2 linked regions of the Rhodopseudomonas palustris genome follow. The protein of the gene in region 2 interacts with the protein of the main gene of each other region in a pairwise test. Links are inferred from orthologs where the notes say so. Each region holds a gene or a part of one and is shown on either strand. Other genes may lie near its edges.

Evidence for each region.
Region 1: the proteins of RPPS3_RS13935 (region 2) and grpE interact in binary tests that used the Escherichia coli proteins (3 or more experiments, as listed by UniProt). The link is inferred for Rhodopseudomonas palustris from one-to-one orthologs.

What each region holds. Positions count from the first base shown.
Region 1 is NZ_CP019966.1:357,617-364,777, forward strand. What follows is about bases 4,197-7,051. They hold grpE (nucleotide exchange factor GrpE), read left to right. Parts: upstream 4,197-5,239; coding sequence 5,240-5,863; downstream 5,864-7,051. Other genes in these bases: hrcA (heat-inducible transcriptional repressor HrcA), read left to right, coding at 4,197-5,149; RPPS3_RS01750 (hypothetical protein), read right to left, coding at 5,970-6,911. Outside these bases: RPPS3_RS01710 (penicillin-binding protein activator), read left to right, coding at 1-577; RPPS3_RS01715 (winged helix-turn-helix transcriptional regulator), read right to left, coding at 595-957; RPPS3_RS01720 (nuclear transport factor 2 family protein), read left to right, coding at 1,028-1,357; radical SAM family heme chaperone HemW, read right to left, coding at 1,362-2,519; rdgB (RdgB/HAM1 family non-canonical purine NTP pyrophosphatase), read right to left, coding at 2,509-3,141; rph (ribonuclease PH), read right to left, coding at 3,193-3,906; more of hrcA, read left to right, coding at 4,061-4,196. UniProt on the Escherichia coli protein: Participates actively in the response to hyperosmotic and heat shock by preventing the aggregation of stress-denatured proteins, in association with DnaK and GrpE. It is the nucleotide exchange factor for DnaK and may function as a thermosensor.
Region 2 is NZ_CP019966.1:2,990,761-2,998,066, reverse strand. Bases 2,745-5,744 are described here. They hold RPPS3_RS13935 (Nramp family divalent metal transporter), read right to left. Parts: upstream 4,932-5,744; coding sequence 3,558-4,931; downstream 2,745-3,557. Other genes in these bases: RPPS3_RS13925 (sodium:proton antiporter), read right to left, coding at 5,396-5,744; RPPS3_RS13930 (hypothetical protein), read left to right, coding at 5,209-5,382; RPPS3_RS13940 (AraC family transcriptional regulator), read left to right, coding at 2,745-3,499. Also shown: RPPS3_RS13955 (efflux RND transporter periplasmic adaptor subunit), read right to left, coding at 1-276; RPPS3_RS13950 (DUF1656 domain-containing protein), read right to left, coding at 273-488; RPPS3_RS13945 (FUSC family protein), read right to left, coding at 478-2,571; more of RPPS3_RS13940, read left to right, coding at 2,678-2,744; more of RPPS3_RS13925, read right to left, coding at 5,745-6,826; parC (DNA topoisomerase IV subunit A), read right to left, coding at 6,912-7,306. UniProt on the Escherichia coli protein: H(+)-stimulated, divalent metal cation uptake system. Involved in manganese and iron uptake. Can also transport cadmium, cobalt, zinc and to a lesser extent nickel and copper. Involved in response to reactive oxygen.

The sequences.
Region 1 (7,161 bases), 2.6 Mb from region 2 along the record:
TGCGTTCAAGCAGATCACCAGCCAGAAAGGCGGCCGCATCGTTGCATTCGAAAAATACGGCGCCGACCGTGCCGGTCCGACGCGAACCATCGCGGCCTCTCTTGCCAGTGCCGATGCGCTGTTGCTCGCCGATGATGGCGACGCGCTGGCCGCGGTGGCCGACGCGCTCGGGGCTGCCGGCGCGGATCTGAAGCGGGTGCAGCTGCTCGGCACCGGGTTGTGGGACAATCCGCGGGTGTTCGCCACCCAGGCCCTGCAAGGTGGCCTGTTTGCGGCTCCCGATCCGTCCGGCTTCCGCGCGTTTTCGGGCCGCTATCGCGCCCGCTACGGCCAGGACCCGGTCCGCACCGCGACGCTCGCTTATGACGGTGTCGCGCTGGTGGCGGCGCTCGCCCGCACCCAGGGCCCGCAGCGGTTCTCGGCCGAAACGCTGACCAATCCGTCCGGCTTTGCCGGCATCGACGGGCTGTTCAGGTTTAGGGCCGATGGCACGAACGAGCGCGGCCTTGCGGTGATGAAGGTTGCCAGCGGCGGTGCTCAGGCCGTTGCCGGTTCGCCGAAGAGCTTCGGCGCCTGACAACCAACGTCAGCGCCTCAGGGCTTCTGCTCTACCCAGCCCAGCAGAGCGTCGAGCGCGGGGCAAAGCGACTGCCCCCAATCGGTGAGGTGGTATTCCACTCTCGGCGGCACTTCCGGATACACCGTTCGGGCCACGATGCCGTCGGCCTCCAGTTGCCGGAGTTGCTGGGCCAGCATCTTCTGCGAGACGTCGGGGATCGAGCGCTCCAGCTCGGAGAACCGCAGGACGCGGCCGCCGAACAGATGAAACAGGATCAGGATTTTCCAGCGCCCCTCGAGCAGCCGGAAGCCGGCCGCGATTCCCTGCGCGGCGGTCAGCGGCGTGTGGGCTGGGTTACTTCGAGGTAAGTCACCGACCTTTTCGTGCGTTCTTGCCATGGCCGCAGCCTATTGCCAGCTCTGTCACGTCGCAATCCTGCGGCGCTTTCGAGAGTTGAGCGAGGTCCCCATGACGGTTTCCCTTCCCGCACCAATAGAAGCCTATTTCGTCGCCTCCAATGCACGGGCGGTGCAGGATGTTGCAGCGGCCTTCGCCGCCGATGCCGAGGTCCGCGACGAGGGCAAGATCCATCGTGGGCGCGAAGCGATCGCGGCCTGGAAGCGCGCGGCACTCGACAAGTATCAGATGCAGATGGAGCCACTGACGATCGAACGGGCCGCACAGACCGCGATCGTTACGGCCCACGTCGCAGGGGACTTTCCGGGCAGTCCCGCGCGGCTGACCTATCGGTTCGGTCTCGGCGAGGACGGCATCACATCGCTCGAGATCGGCGCATAGTCCGCTAGGCCGCCAGATCGGCCACCACGGCGTCGAGCACCGGAAAGCCCTCTTGCGTCACGCGCAAGCGGCCGTCGGCATCGACCGCGATCGCGCCCTCTTCGCGCAGCAGCGCGATCCGGGACGGATCGAGCGGGCGGCCGGACAGTAGTTGATAGCGCTGCGGATCGATGCCTTCGGCGAGCCGCAGCCCCATCAGCAGGAATTCGTCGGCGCGCTCTTCGCTGGTGAGGCGTTCGTCGGCGATCAGCCCGTGACCGGTGGCTTCCACCCGCATCAGCCAGCTCTCGGGGCGTTTCTCGGTCGCGGTGGCGTAGCGCACCGCGCCGATATCGAGCCGGCCGTGGGCGCCGGGGCCGATCCCGGCATATTCCTGGCCGCGCCAGTAGATCAGATTATGCCGGCACTCTGCGCCCGGGCGGGCGTGGTTGGAAATCTCGTAGGCGGGCAGACCGAGTTCGGCGCAAACTGATTGAGTGACGTCGTACAGCGCCCGTGCTTCGGCCTCGTCCGGCGTCGGTAGTTTGCCGGCCTTGTGCAGCGAATAGAACGGCGTGTCGGGCTCGATGGTGAGTTGATACAGCGACAGATGCTCGGCGGCCTCGCCGATCGCGTAGCGCAGTTCGGCCTCCCACATCGCCGCGGTCTGTCCGGGCCGTGCATAGATCAGGTCGAACGAATAGCGGTCGAACGCCGACTTGGCGATCGCCACCGCATTCAAGGCTTCTTCGGCCGAATGCAGCCGGCCGAGCGCCTTCAGCGAGGCATCGTCGAGCGCCTGCACGCCGAGCGATACGCGGTTGACGCCGGCGGCGCGATAGCCGCGAAACCGCGTCGCCTCGACGCTGGTCGGATTGGCTTCGAGCGTCACTTCGGCGTCGGGCGCGACCTGCCAGTGCCGCGCGATCGCGTCCAGGATCGCCGCCACCGTCGATGGCTGCATCAGGGACGGCGTGCCGCCGCCGAGAAAGATCGAGCTCACCTGACGCGGCCCGATCCGCTCTGCGGTGGTGGCGATCTCACGCGCAAACGCGCGGGCGAACCGCTCCTCGTCGATCGCGGCGTGGCGGACATGGCTGTTGAAGTCGCAATACGGGCACTTCGACAGGCAGAACGGCCAGTGCACGTAGACGCCGAAAGCTGGGTCGGAGCTAGCCCGCAAGGCAGATCTCCGCCAGTTTGACGAACGCCTTGGCGCGATGCGACAGGCCGAGGCCGAGCGGCGGCAGGCCGTGCTTTTCGATGCTGGTCATCTCGCCGAAAGTGCGGCTGTGACCCTCGGGCAGGAACACCGGATCATAGCCGAAGCCGGCGGTGCCGCGCGGCGGCCACACCAAAGTGCCGTCGGCGCGGGCTTCGACCTCTTCGACATGCCCGTCCGGCCAAGCGACGCACAGCGCCGAGACGAAATGCGCGGTGCGCCGCTCCGGCGCGGTGGCGCCGCGTTCCTGCAGCAGCCGCTCGATCCGCGCCATGGCAGCGCCGAAGTCCTTCGTCTCGCCGGCCCAGCGTGCGGAATATATTCCCGGGGCGCCGTCGAGCGCATCGACTGCCAGTCCGGAATCGTCAGCAAACGCCGGCAGTTGCGCGGCCTTGGCGGCGGCTTCGGCCTTGATCCGGGCATTGGCCTGGAAGCTGTCGCCGGTCTCGTCCGGCTCGGCGAGGTCGAGCTCGCCGGCTGAGATCGCCTCGATGCCGTAAGGCGCCAAGAGCTCGCGCATCTCGGCCAGCTTGCCGGGATTGTGGGTAGCGATCACGAGCTTGCCGGTGATTCGACGATGCATGGCGATGTCAGCCTAGCTCAGCTCGCGTTGCAAAGAAGTGGCAGGAATGACTCACCCAACCGCCATTTTCTGCAGGTCCACCAGCCGGGCGACGCCCTTTTGCGCCAGCGCCATCAGCTGCAGGAACTCGTCCTGCGAGAACGGGGTGCGTTCCGCGGTGCCCTGCACTTCGACCAGCCGGCCGTCGCCGGTCATCACGAAGTTGGCGTCGGTCTCGGCCTCGGAATCCTCGGCGTAGTCGAGGTCCAGCACCGGCGTGCCGTTGTAGATGCCACAGGAGATCGCCGCGACGTTGTCGCGGAGCACCTGGCCCTTGATCATGTTGCGGGCCTTCATCCAGTTCAGGCAGTCCGCAAGCGCCACCCAGGCGCCGGTAATCGAAGCGGTACGGGTGCCGCCGTCGGCCTGCAGCACGTCGCAGTCGACCGTGATCTGGCGCTCGCCGAGCGCCTCGAGATCGACAATGGTGCGTAGCGAGCGGCCGATCAGGCGCTGAATCTCCACGGTGCGGCCATTCTGCTTGCCGGCCGAGGCTTCGCGGCGGGTGCGCTCCAGGGTGGCGCGCGGCAACATACCGTATTCCGCCGTCACCCAGCCGCGGCCCTGGCCTTTCAGCCACGGCGGCAGCCGCTCTTCCAGGGTGGCGGTCACCAGCACATGGGTGTCGCCGAACTTCACCAGGCAGGAGCCCTCGGCATATTTGACGACGCCGCGTTCCAGCGACACGGCGCGCAATTCGTCGGGCGCACGGCGGCTCGGCCGCATGGGGGACCTCCATCTATGGCAGGGGGAAGAACAATGTTGCGGTGCTTTTAGGGGGCCGCAGCCGCAGCGGCAAGGGTTGCGGGCCAAAGCCATGCGCTCCCCGCTTGTAACCGGGCCGAAGCGACGACAAATTAAGGGGATTACGGAGGACAATTTGGCTCAGCACGACCCGATCGGCCTGATCGCGCCCAATGCCGGCCTTGCCCAGCTCAACGAGCGCTCGCGGGAGATTTTTCGTCAGATCGTCGAAAGCTATCTCGCGACCGGTGAGCCGGTGGGCTCCCGCAACATTTCCCGTCTGATTTCCGTCCCGCTGTCGCCGGCCTCGGTGCGCAACGTGATGGCCGATCTCGAACAGCTCGGCCTGATCTACGCCCCGCACACTTCGGCCGGCCGGCTGCCGACCGAACTCGGCCTGCGGTTCTTCGTCGACGCTCTGATGCAGGTCGGCGACCTGACCGAGCCGGAGCGGCAGTCGATCCAGGCGCAGCTTTCGTCAGTGGGGCGGGCCCACACGGTCGAAGCCGCGCTCGGCGAGGCGTTGACGCGGTTGTCGGGCCTGACGCGCGCCGCCGCGGTGGTGCTGACCGCCAAGGCCAACGTCCGGCTCAAGCACATCGAATTCGTCCGGCTGGAGCCGGAGCGTGCCCTGGTGATCCTGGTGGCCGAAGACGGTCAGGTCGAGAACCGGGTGCTGACGCTGCCGCCGGGTGTGCCTTCGTCTGCGCTGATCGAGGCGGCCAATTATCTCAACGCGCGGATTCGCGGCCGGACGCTGGCCGAAGCCCGGCTCGAGCTCGAATCGCTGATGGTTCAGAACAAGGCCGAGCTCGATCAGCTCACCCAGAAGGTCATCGCGGCGGGCATCGCCAGCTGGTCCGGCGGTGACGGCGAAGACCGGCAGCTGATCGTGCGCGGCCACGCCAATCTGCTCGAAGACCTGCACGCGCTCGATGATCTGGAGCGGGTGCGGCTGCTGTTCGATGACCTCGAGACCAAGCGTGGGGTGATCGATCTGCTCGGCCGCGCCGAAAGCGCCGACGGCGTACGGATATTCATCGGCTCGGAAAACAAGCTGTTCTCGCTGTCGGGCTCGTCCACCATCATCGCGCCCTATAGCGACGGCGCCGGCCACATCGTCGGGGTGCTCGGCGTGATCGGCCCGACACGGCTGAACTATGCGCGGGTGATCCCGATGGTCGATTACACCGCGCGGATCGTCAGCCGGATGCTCGGCGGCTGATTTTCCGAAACTTGATTTTCGCGCCGCAAACCACGATATCCCGGCCAGCTCTCCCGTAACGATCCAGAGATTTTTCAAGAAGGTAGCGTGATGACCGAGACTGATGGACAGAAGGACAACAACCAGGACACGGCGCAGGCCGCCGCCGATCCGGTCGTTTCCAAGCCGTACATCATGCCGGACGACCCGGAAGAAGGATCGAACGAGGCACTGGTGCGTGAGGCTGCGGACGCGCGCGACAAGATGCTGCGGACGCTCGCCGAAATGGAGAATCTGCGGAAGCGGACCCAGAAGGAAGTCGCCGACGCGCGCACCTATGGGGTGACCTCGTTCGCGCGCGACGTGCTCGATATCGCCGACAATCTGCAGCGCGCGCTCGACGCGGTGCCGGCCGACGCCCGCGCCAATGCCGAGCCGGGTCTGAAGGCGCTGATCGAGGGCGTCGAGCTGACCGAGCGCTCGCTGCTCAATGCGCTGGAAAAGAACGGCGTCAAGAAGTTCGACCCGAAGGGCCAGAAGTTCGATCCGAACTTCCAGCAGGCAATGTACGAAGTGCCGGATCCGTCGGTGCCGGCCGGCACCGTGGTGCAGGTGGTTCAGGCCGGCTTCACGATCGGTGACCGTGTGTTGCGTCCGGCGCTGGTCGGTGTCGCCAAGGGCGGCGCCAAGGCGGCGCCGAGCGACGGCGGCAGCGAGACCGGCAGCGTCAACTGAGGCGAGCTGCGGCTTCGGCGCGAGCCGGAGCCGCGCCGCCTATCAGCCTCAACGTTGTTCTGAGAGTTAAAAACGACGCGCCGCCTGCGCGTCGTTTTTCATTTGATCAGCGCGGCTGCAGACCGTCGCGCACTTTGCGGAAGCGCGGAAACGCGGTTTCCCATTGCTCTTTCGGCGACGAGCCGATCACCCGCATCGCCACATTGGCGCTGCCGAAGCGCAGCCACTGCACCACGGTCACCGGCGTATTGTCCTTGCCGCTGACGCCGGTGACCCGGGTCTCGAATCCGGGCGCGCCGTCGATCCGGATCGGCTCCGACATCGTGATCTTGCTCTCGCGCAGGCCGGGGATCGCTTCGGCCGCCTGCTGGGCGAACCGGGCGCGGTCGTCGGTCTTCTCCGGCACCGAGCCGATCAGGCCGAGAACCATGAACGGACCGGTCTCGACCGCCTCTTCGTTGCCGTCGGTCAGCAGCAATGCAGCGCCGGGGGCCAACGTCCGCACCGTCTTGAAGTCGCCGAGCTCGCGGATCTTGAACGGCATCTGCGCGACCTGCTCGTCGATCGGCACCTGCTGCCGCACCGACACCGACGACAGCATCTTTTTGACGGCCTCGTCCGAGTAGGTCTTCGCCTCGGTGGCCGGCACCTGGACGGCGACGTAGCCGGAAAACAGCTTGCTGCCGGGCACGATCAGCGAATAGCGGCGGACCTTGTCGGGCCCCACCACGGCGTCTTCGGCGGTGAAATAGCCGTTGCCGGCGGCGGTCTCGATCTTCTCCGGCTTGACGTTGCCGAGCGAGCCTTCGGGCGCGGCTTTGAAGGCCGCGTCGATCTGATCGAACGCCGGCCCCGGCAGCTCGGAGACCAGCACCTTGACGCTCTGGTCCGCGGACTCAAAGCCCAGGAAGGCGGTGGACTGGTTCAGCCCCGGCATCGGCACGATGCCGACCCGGATGCCGCGTGGGTAAACCGCATCGGCGGCGACCGCGTTGGTCGCGGCGGCCGACAGCAGGGCAATCGCAAACAAGCGCGCTATCTGTCTCATGGCGAGTTGTCCTGGGGCTGCATTGAGGCCGTTGTTTGGTCGGGTTCGACCGGGTTTGGTGCTGCAAATCGGACGGCCGGCGACCGCGATGATGCGCTGCGCGCGCCGGCCCGGCAAGCCGCGCCGCAGCGCGCTATGCAGGCGGTTCGTAACGATTCGTAAAGCCCATGTTTTCGTGATCGAAACGCCGCCACGGTCCTTGCGGACCCGACCCCCCCTCCTATATCAGGCTCACCGCCGCCAAATCGCG
Region 2 (7,306 bases):
AGCCTCCGCCAACGCCACAGCCAGCCGAAGCCGCTCCGGGTCGATCTCGTAGAGAACGTCGCCACGTTTCACATACTGATTATCGGCGATCGGCACGGAGCGGATCGTGCCAGAGACTTCCGGCGCGATCTGGACCACATCGACGCTTACCCTGCCGTCGCGAGTCCAGGGCGTTCGTTCGTAATGGCTCCAAGCCTGAAGGGCGACGATTCCGGAAATAACGAAGACGCAGAGCGTCAGAGAATAGTGGCCGAGCAGTGATCCAAGCGATTTCACAATGACAGTCCGATCATTGGCAGGGACTGCATGAGCAGACCGCAAACGATGACAAAGATGGCGATTTCGACGAGCGGCCGATAGGCGAACAGGCGCGAGACGCCGATGTCGGTGCAGACGCGCATCGTCGCGATCGTGATGATCAACCCGATGAACGCAACGACGACGAGGCCGGGGATCAAGACGCCTCCGATATTCAGATCAGCGATCATCAGCCAGGGCTCCTTTCCTTGCGGCTCCATTCGCGCCGAGCGCGAAACGCAGGTCGATCAACAGATCGAATATCCGCGACCGGCCGATCTGTGAGCTGTGCTCCATCATCGCCGTCAGCCGCTCAATGCGCTGATCGAAATCGATAAGGACGGCTGGCGTTATCGGTCTCCTGCCGCGAAAGTGCGCGGCAATCTCGGTGAGAAGACCTTCTATTGCAGCGCGGGCCTCGCCCTTGAACTGCGGGATCGTCTTACGAAGCTGACCGGCGACGTGACCGATACGAAGAAGGCGGAGCGTATCGTCGAGCACGTCTGCATAGGCGTTCCTTGCCGCTCGCAGCCTCGGCAGCTGCAGCGCCGTTCGGTCAATCATCAGACTTGTCCAACGCGCCTCGTTCGGCGCGCCGCCCAGAGCGCGGCGGCCGACGTCCCGTCGACTGAGATGAAGCAGCCGATTGATCGCGACGTCGACCGGCACCGTCTGGAATATCGACATGCTGACCGCGGCGAACCCAACCGCCACGAACAGCGCGATCGCCATATTGAGCGAGGCCGCGAAATCGCCGATGTAGCTCGTTCCCAGCCCGGACAGGATCGGAATGGTGAGAGTGATGCCCATCGCCATGAAGGCCGTCGGCGCTCGCGCTTGGAGAGAGCCGGCGAACAGGAACGCGGGGGCAAGGACCGCAACGAGCACCGCGAAGTTTGTCACATGAGGAAGGATGACGAAGCTGTAGAACAGGCTGATCAGCACGCCGAAGATCGAGCCGACGATATATTTGACGACGAACGGCAGAGGTGTGTCGACATTTCCGAACAAGGTGCAGCAGACGCCGAGAATGGAGACTGCCGTTCCGCCGTCGGGCCACGCCGACCATATCCAGAAGGCGCAGCCGGCAAGGATGCCGACCATTGCGCCGAACGCTGCGCGGGCTGCCATCCATGGATCGCGGTGATAGACGTACCCCTTTGCAAGCTCGGGGCCGTGCAGCGCTGTTGCTCTTCGGACGCGCCGGTTGGCGGTCATGCTCTGACTGAGCTTGTCGCAGTCGTTCAGCAGGCCGATCATTTCCGCCAGATGGCCGGCAAGGTTGGCACCTACCCTGTCGACAGGCATCGTCGCGTCCGTGCCCAGACATTTCTGAATTGATCTCGCACGCCCGATCAGACGAGCAGCTTCCGCCTGCTGATCATCATCCGGCTGATTGACTGCGATCCAGCCTCCCACATCAGCGACCAACGCGGCCGGTTCATCGACGGCTGCGTGCTCGACGCTGAGAGAACGTACGCGCTCCTCGATCTCGGCCGTGAGTGGCAGAAGCCGAGCGAGCCGGTCGTGGATGAGCTGCACTGTCTCGCGGCGGGGCCTGGCAGACGCGGAATCGTATGGAAGATGTGTCGCCAGCCCCTGAATCATCAGAAGGTCGACAGCGAGCTGTTCGCGCCGTTGGCGGTTATCTTCCGACAATCCCGTCAGCGCGACACTCGCAAGCCGGCGAGCGTCCTGCAGCATCGCTGATAGCTTGCCGGTGAACTGGCCCGTCATCGGCTTTGGCCAAACATATCGATGGATCAGAACTGCGCAGAGAATGCCGATGCAGATCTCCTGGACCCGCAAGGAAGCCGTGTCGAAGACTGCGCCGGGCTCAAGTACGCTTGGAAAGCCGATCAGGCTCGTCGTGTAGCCTGCAAGGACAAAAGCGTAGGCTCGTGGTGTCCGATCGAGCAGCGAGAGAAACAGGCAACGGCCGATCCAGCCGGCGAGGATCAGGCAGCACACGATCGGATCGTTGACGAAGTTCGGCACGATCGCGACGGTCGCTATTGCGCCCACGAACGTCCCGGCGAAGCGATACACGCCACGGCTGACTGAGGCTCCCGCAGATGTCTGGGAGACGATGTAGACCGTGACGATGGCCCAAAACGGCTTGGGCAACCCGATCCGCAGCGAAATGTAATAGGCGAGCATCGCCGCGGCGAAACTCTTCGCCGAAAACAGGACCGCATCGGCATCTTCCTTCCTGGCGGGCTGGCGGAGAAAGTTCGCCAGCGCCTGGCGCGCTGCTGCGTGGGTCTGAGTCAAAGGGGACGTCCGGACGGCATGGAGTTCATGGCGCCAGTTGTGACCAATTTGCAGAAGCGAATAAATTCGGTATTACGACAACAAATCCCTGAAAACGGCCATTCGCATGCCCGTGCAATCTATCGTTTCCGTTTTCAACCCCGACCTGACGCGTCTGCCGGCGGTCGCCCATCGGCTGCATTTCTCGGACCATGAGTCGGAGGTGCCGTTGCATGTGCATCGGAAGGGGCAGCTGATCCTCGCCCTGCACGGAGCCGTCACCTGCACGGCCGCCAATGAAATCTGGATCGTGCCGCCCAACTGCGGGGTATGGATTCCTGGCGGCGTGCCTCACAGCGCGCGCGCGACTGCCAATGCCCAGCTCAATTACCTGTTCGTCGAACCGGAAGCGGCGAACCTTCCCTGCTCCAGTTGCACGCTGGCGATTTCTCCGCTGATCCGAGAATTAGTCGAGCGTCTCGCAGAGGAGAGTGCGGACTATCCCGCAGACAGCCATGCAGCCCGAATGGCGCGCGTGCTGCTGGACGAACTCGCGGACATGCCGCGAGAGCGGTTCAACCTACCAATTTCCAGCCATCCAAAGATCCGGGCCATAGCCGACGCTCTGACAGCCGAACCGTCCGACCGCAGGACCTTGAGCGATTGGGCAAAGCAGGTCGCAATGAGTGAAAGATCATTGGCGCGGCTGCTGATCCGCGAAACGGGACTGACATTCGGACGCTGGCGGCAGCAACTCCACCTCGTCGTCGCGCTCCGGGAACTTGCGAGCGGCGAAGCGGTGCATAACGTTGCGGCCGAACTCGGCTATGAGTCAGTCAACGCCTTCATCACCATGTTCAAGAAGGCGCTTGGAAGCACACCCGCTCAGTACTTCGCGCAGCGTCACGCGCTCACGAAGGCGGGGTCAAATGAGCAGAAGCGTGTTTGATCAGGCATCAGCTTGTTCGACAGGCAGACCCAGACGCTCGGATTTTCCGCGTCGTGCACTACCCGCCGGTCACGTAGTCGAACACCAGCTTGATATTCAGCACGACGATGATCGCTGCGATCAACGACGCGATGGCGGTGAGCCAGCGCGGCGCAACGAATTCGCCCATCTTCGCCCGGCTGGCGGTGAACACCACCAGCGGCACCACGGCGAACGGCAGTTGCAGGCTGAGCACCACCTGACTGAGGATCAGGAGCTGTCCGGTGCCCTTCTCGCCGGCGATGATCGTCACCGCAACCGCCGGAACGATTGCGATCAGTCGCGTCACCATCCGTCGCAGCCAAGGCTTGATCCGGATCTGGATGAAGCCTTCCATCACGATCTGGCCGGCCAGCGTGGCGGTGATGGTCGAGTTCAGGCCGCAGGCGAGCAGCGCGATGCCGAATAGCGTCGGCGCCAGCGTCGAGCCGAGCAGCGGCGCCAGGAAGGCGTGGGCCTGGTCGAGTTCGGCAATGTCGGTCTGACCGGCATGGTGGAAGGTTGCGGCCGCCAGGATCAGGATCGACGCATTGATGCTCAGCGCGAAGGTCAGCGCGATCGTGGAGTCGAAGGTCGCGAGTTTGATCGCTTCGTGCTTGTCGGCGGGGCTTGTCCCGAAACCGCGCGTCTGAACCAGGCCGGAGTGCAGGTAGAGATTATGCGGCATCACCGTGGCGCCGAGGATGCCGAGCGCCAGATACAGCATGCCGGGCTCGGTCAGCACCCGCGTGGTGGGGGCAAAGCCGCGGATCACCGCGCCCCAATCCGGATCGGCCATTGCGATCTGGACCGCAAAGCACGCCGCGATCACGCCGAGCAGCGCCACGACGAACGCCTCGATCCAGCGGAAGCCGAACGCCTGCAGGGCCAGCACCAGGAACACGTCGGCCGCGGTGATCAGCACGCCGATCTCGAGCGGAATACCGAACAACAGATTGAGCCCGATCGCAGTGCCGATCACTTCGGCAAGGTCGGTGGCGGTGATGGCGATCTCCGCCGACAGCCACAGCGGCCATGAGACCCAACGCGGATAGGCGTCGCGGCAGGCCTGGGCGAGGTCCCTGCCCGCGCCGACGCCGAGCCGCGTGCACAGCGACTGCAGCACCACGGCCATGATGTTGGAGACCAGCGCGACGGTGAGAAGTGCGTAGCCGTATTTGGAGCCGCCCGCGAGCGAGGTCGCCCAATTGCCGGGGTCCATGTAGCCGACCGCGACCAGATAGCCGGGGCCGAGGAAGGCGATCAGCTTGCGCCAGAACGGACCCTTGGCCCGGGTCGGCACGGTCCCGAACATCCCGGCGAGCGACGGCTCGCCGCGCGCCAACCGCCACCCCGTGGTCTGCTCCGGTGCCGGCGAGGGTTCGGCTGTCATTTGCGGCGATCTTGCATCCATCGCATCACAATGCAGGCTCACACAGCTTCTTGCAAGTCATTTGCAATAGCAAGAAGGTAGCCAAGCACTGGTCGATGACGATATTTGCGGTCAAGGAGCCTCCAGCGGCCGAGTCGCGGGCCACTTTGAACACTGCCACAAAAGACGTCAGTGGTCATTGATCAGGCTTCGACCGTACCGTGTCGGGTACCGGACGAGATACCGTTGCGATTTTCCAGCTTGCGTTCGCCCTCAAATCGCGCACAACGCCGCCATGACAAATCAAGCGCCAGAGCGGATGTCTTTTAGCGGCTTGCTGGGTTGGGCCACCAAGCCTCCGCAAGCCTATCTCGTGTACGCGATCTGCGTCGTGCTGGTCGGCGGCGTGTCGTTCTATGTCGGGACGCTGAAGCCAAAGCACACGCCGGGCCTGCCCCCTGCTCCAGCCGCTACAGCGCCGCAGAGCAAGTGACGCCCCTTGCGGCTCAGTGCAGCCGCAGGTTCGGGACGATCGGCAGGAACGTCAGCAGCAGGAACAGCGGGATCAGCACCAGGCCAGCCCGCAGCGCGTAGCCGAAGAAGCCCGGCATCTTGATGCCGCGCTCGGTGGCGATCGCATAGACCATGAAGTTCGGCGCGTTACCGACATAGGTCAGCGCGCCCATATAGACCGAGCCCATCGAGATCGCCGCGAGCGTACCGGCGAGCGGCCCCATAAGCTCGGCGGGGCGTCCGCCTGCCAGCTCGAAGAACACCAGATAGGTCGGCGCGTTATCGAGCACCGCCGACAACAGGCCCGTGAACCAGAAATACGGCACCTCGCGCGGCGTACCGTCGCTCGCCGTCACCGCCTCCAGCAGCGGCGCAAATAGCCCGCTCTTGCCGGCGTGCAGCATCGCCAGCACCGGGATGATCGCGACGAAGATCCCGGCGAACAGCTTGGCGACCTCGCGGATCGGCTCCCAGGTGAAGCCGTTGGCGGCGCGATGCTCGTCCGCCGTCCACCACAGCGACAGCAGCGCCAGCACCACCAGCATCGCGTCGCGCACCAGGTTCTGCAGCGCGACCTTGGTGCCGTAAACGTCGAATTCGATGCCGGGACGCCACTGCGCGCAGGCCAGAATGGTGGCGATGATGCCGGCGATCAGCAGGAAATTGATGCCGCCGCGAAATCCGATCGGCGCCTCGGCCGTCTTGGCCGGCGCATCGTGGCGCGCATACCAGCGGTCGAGCAGATAGAACACCACCAGCAGCACGCCGGCGACGATCAGGGTCTGCTGCCACAGGTGTTGGACCGGCCAGAAGAAATCCACGCCGCGCAGGAATCCGACGAACAGCGGCGGATCGCCCAGCGGGGACAATGCGCCGCCGATATTGGCGACCAGGATGATGAAGAACACTACGACGTGGACGTTGTGCTGCCGTCCCGCATTGGCGCGGATCAGCGGCCTGATCAGGACCATCGCGGCGCCGGTGGTGCCGATCAGGCTGGCGCACGCCGTGCCCACGGCAAGCAGTCCGGTGTTGATCAGCGGCGTCGCTCGGATGGTACCGGTGACCAGGATGCCGCCCGACACCGTGAACAGCGCGAACAGCAACACGATGAAGCTGAGATACTCGGCGAGCAGCGCATGGATCAGTGATGCCAGCGCGATGTCCCAGCCGTAGACGATCGCAATCGGCGCCAGTGCCAGCACGCCCCAGCCGGCGGCGATCTTGCCGTAATGCGCGTGCCAGACCTTCGGCGCCAGCAGCGGTCCGAGCGCGATCGACAAGAGGATGCCGGCGAACGGCACGCCCCAGGCCCAGCCGAGCGCCGCGCCATCGAGCTCGGCCGCCTGCGCTGGCCCCGGAAGCGCGGCGAAGACGAGCAGCGGAAGTAACAGGCGAAATCGGCGGGAGCAGCGTTCGATCATCGCATCCACTTCAAGGCAATTCGGGAGCGAGACGCAAAGCCAAACGAACGGCCCGCCTGCGACATAGCGCGCAGGCGGGCCAGCATCACGCGATGCTGCGTCCGAACTTGTTGGACTTCGGGAAGCCCTTCGGCGGCAGCCGGCCGGCGTCGGCGCGGTTGCCGCGCCATTCGGCGAGTTCCTTCATGGTCGCGCTGAACTCGCGGCCGGCGGAGTCGCGCCAGCTGAGGCCCTGCTTCGACGAGAAGGTGGCGATATCGGACAGGCCGCCGTCCTTGTACTTCTGCAGCCGCACGCCGCGGCCACGGGTCATCTCCGGCACCTGATCGAGCGGGAAGATCACCATCTTACGGTTGTCGCCGATCACCGCGACGCTGTCGTCGCCCTCGCCGACCACCGTGAGCGCGCGCGCCTCGTTGGGAATGTCGACGTTGAGGATCTGCTTGCCCTTGCGGGTCGAGCCGACGCACTCGTCCTCGT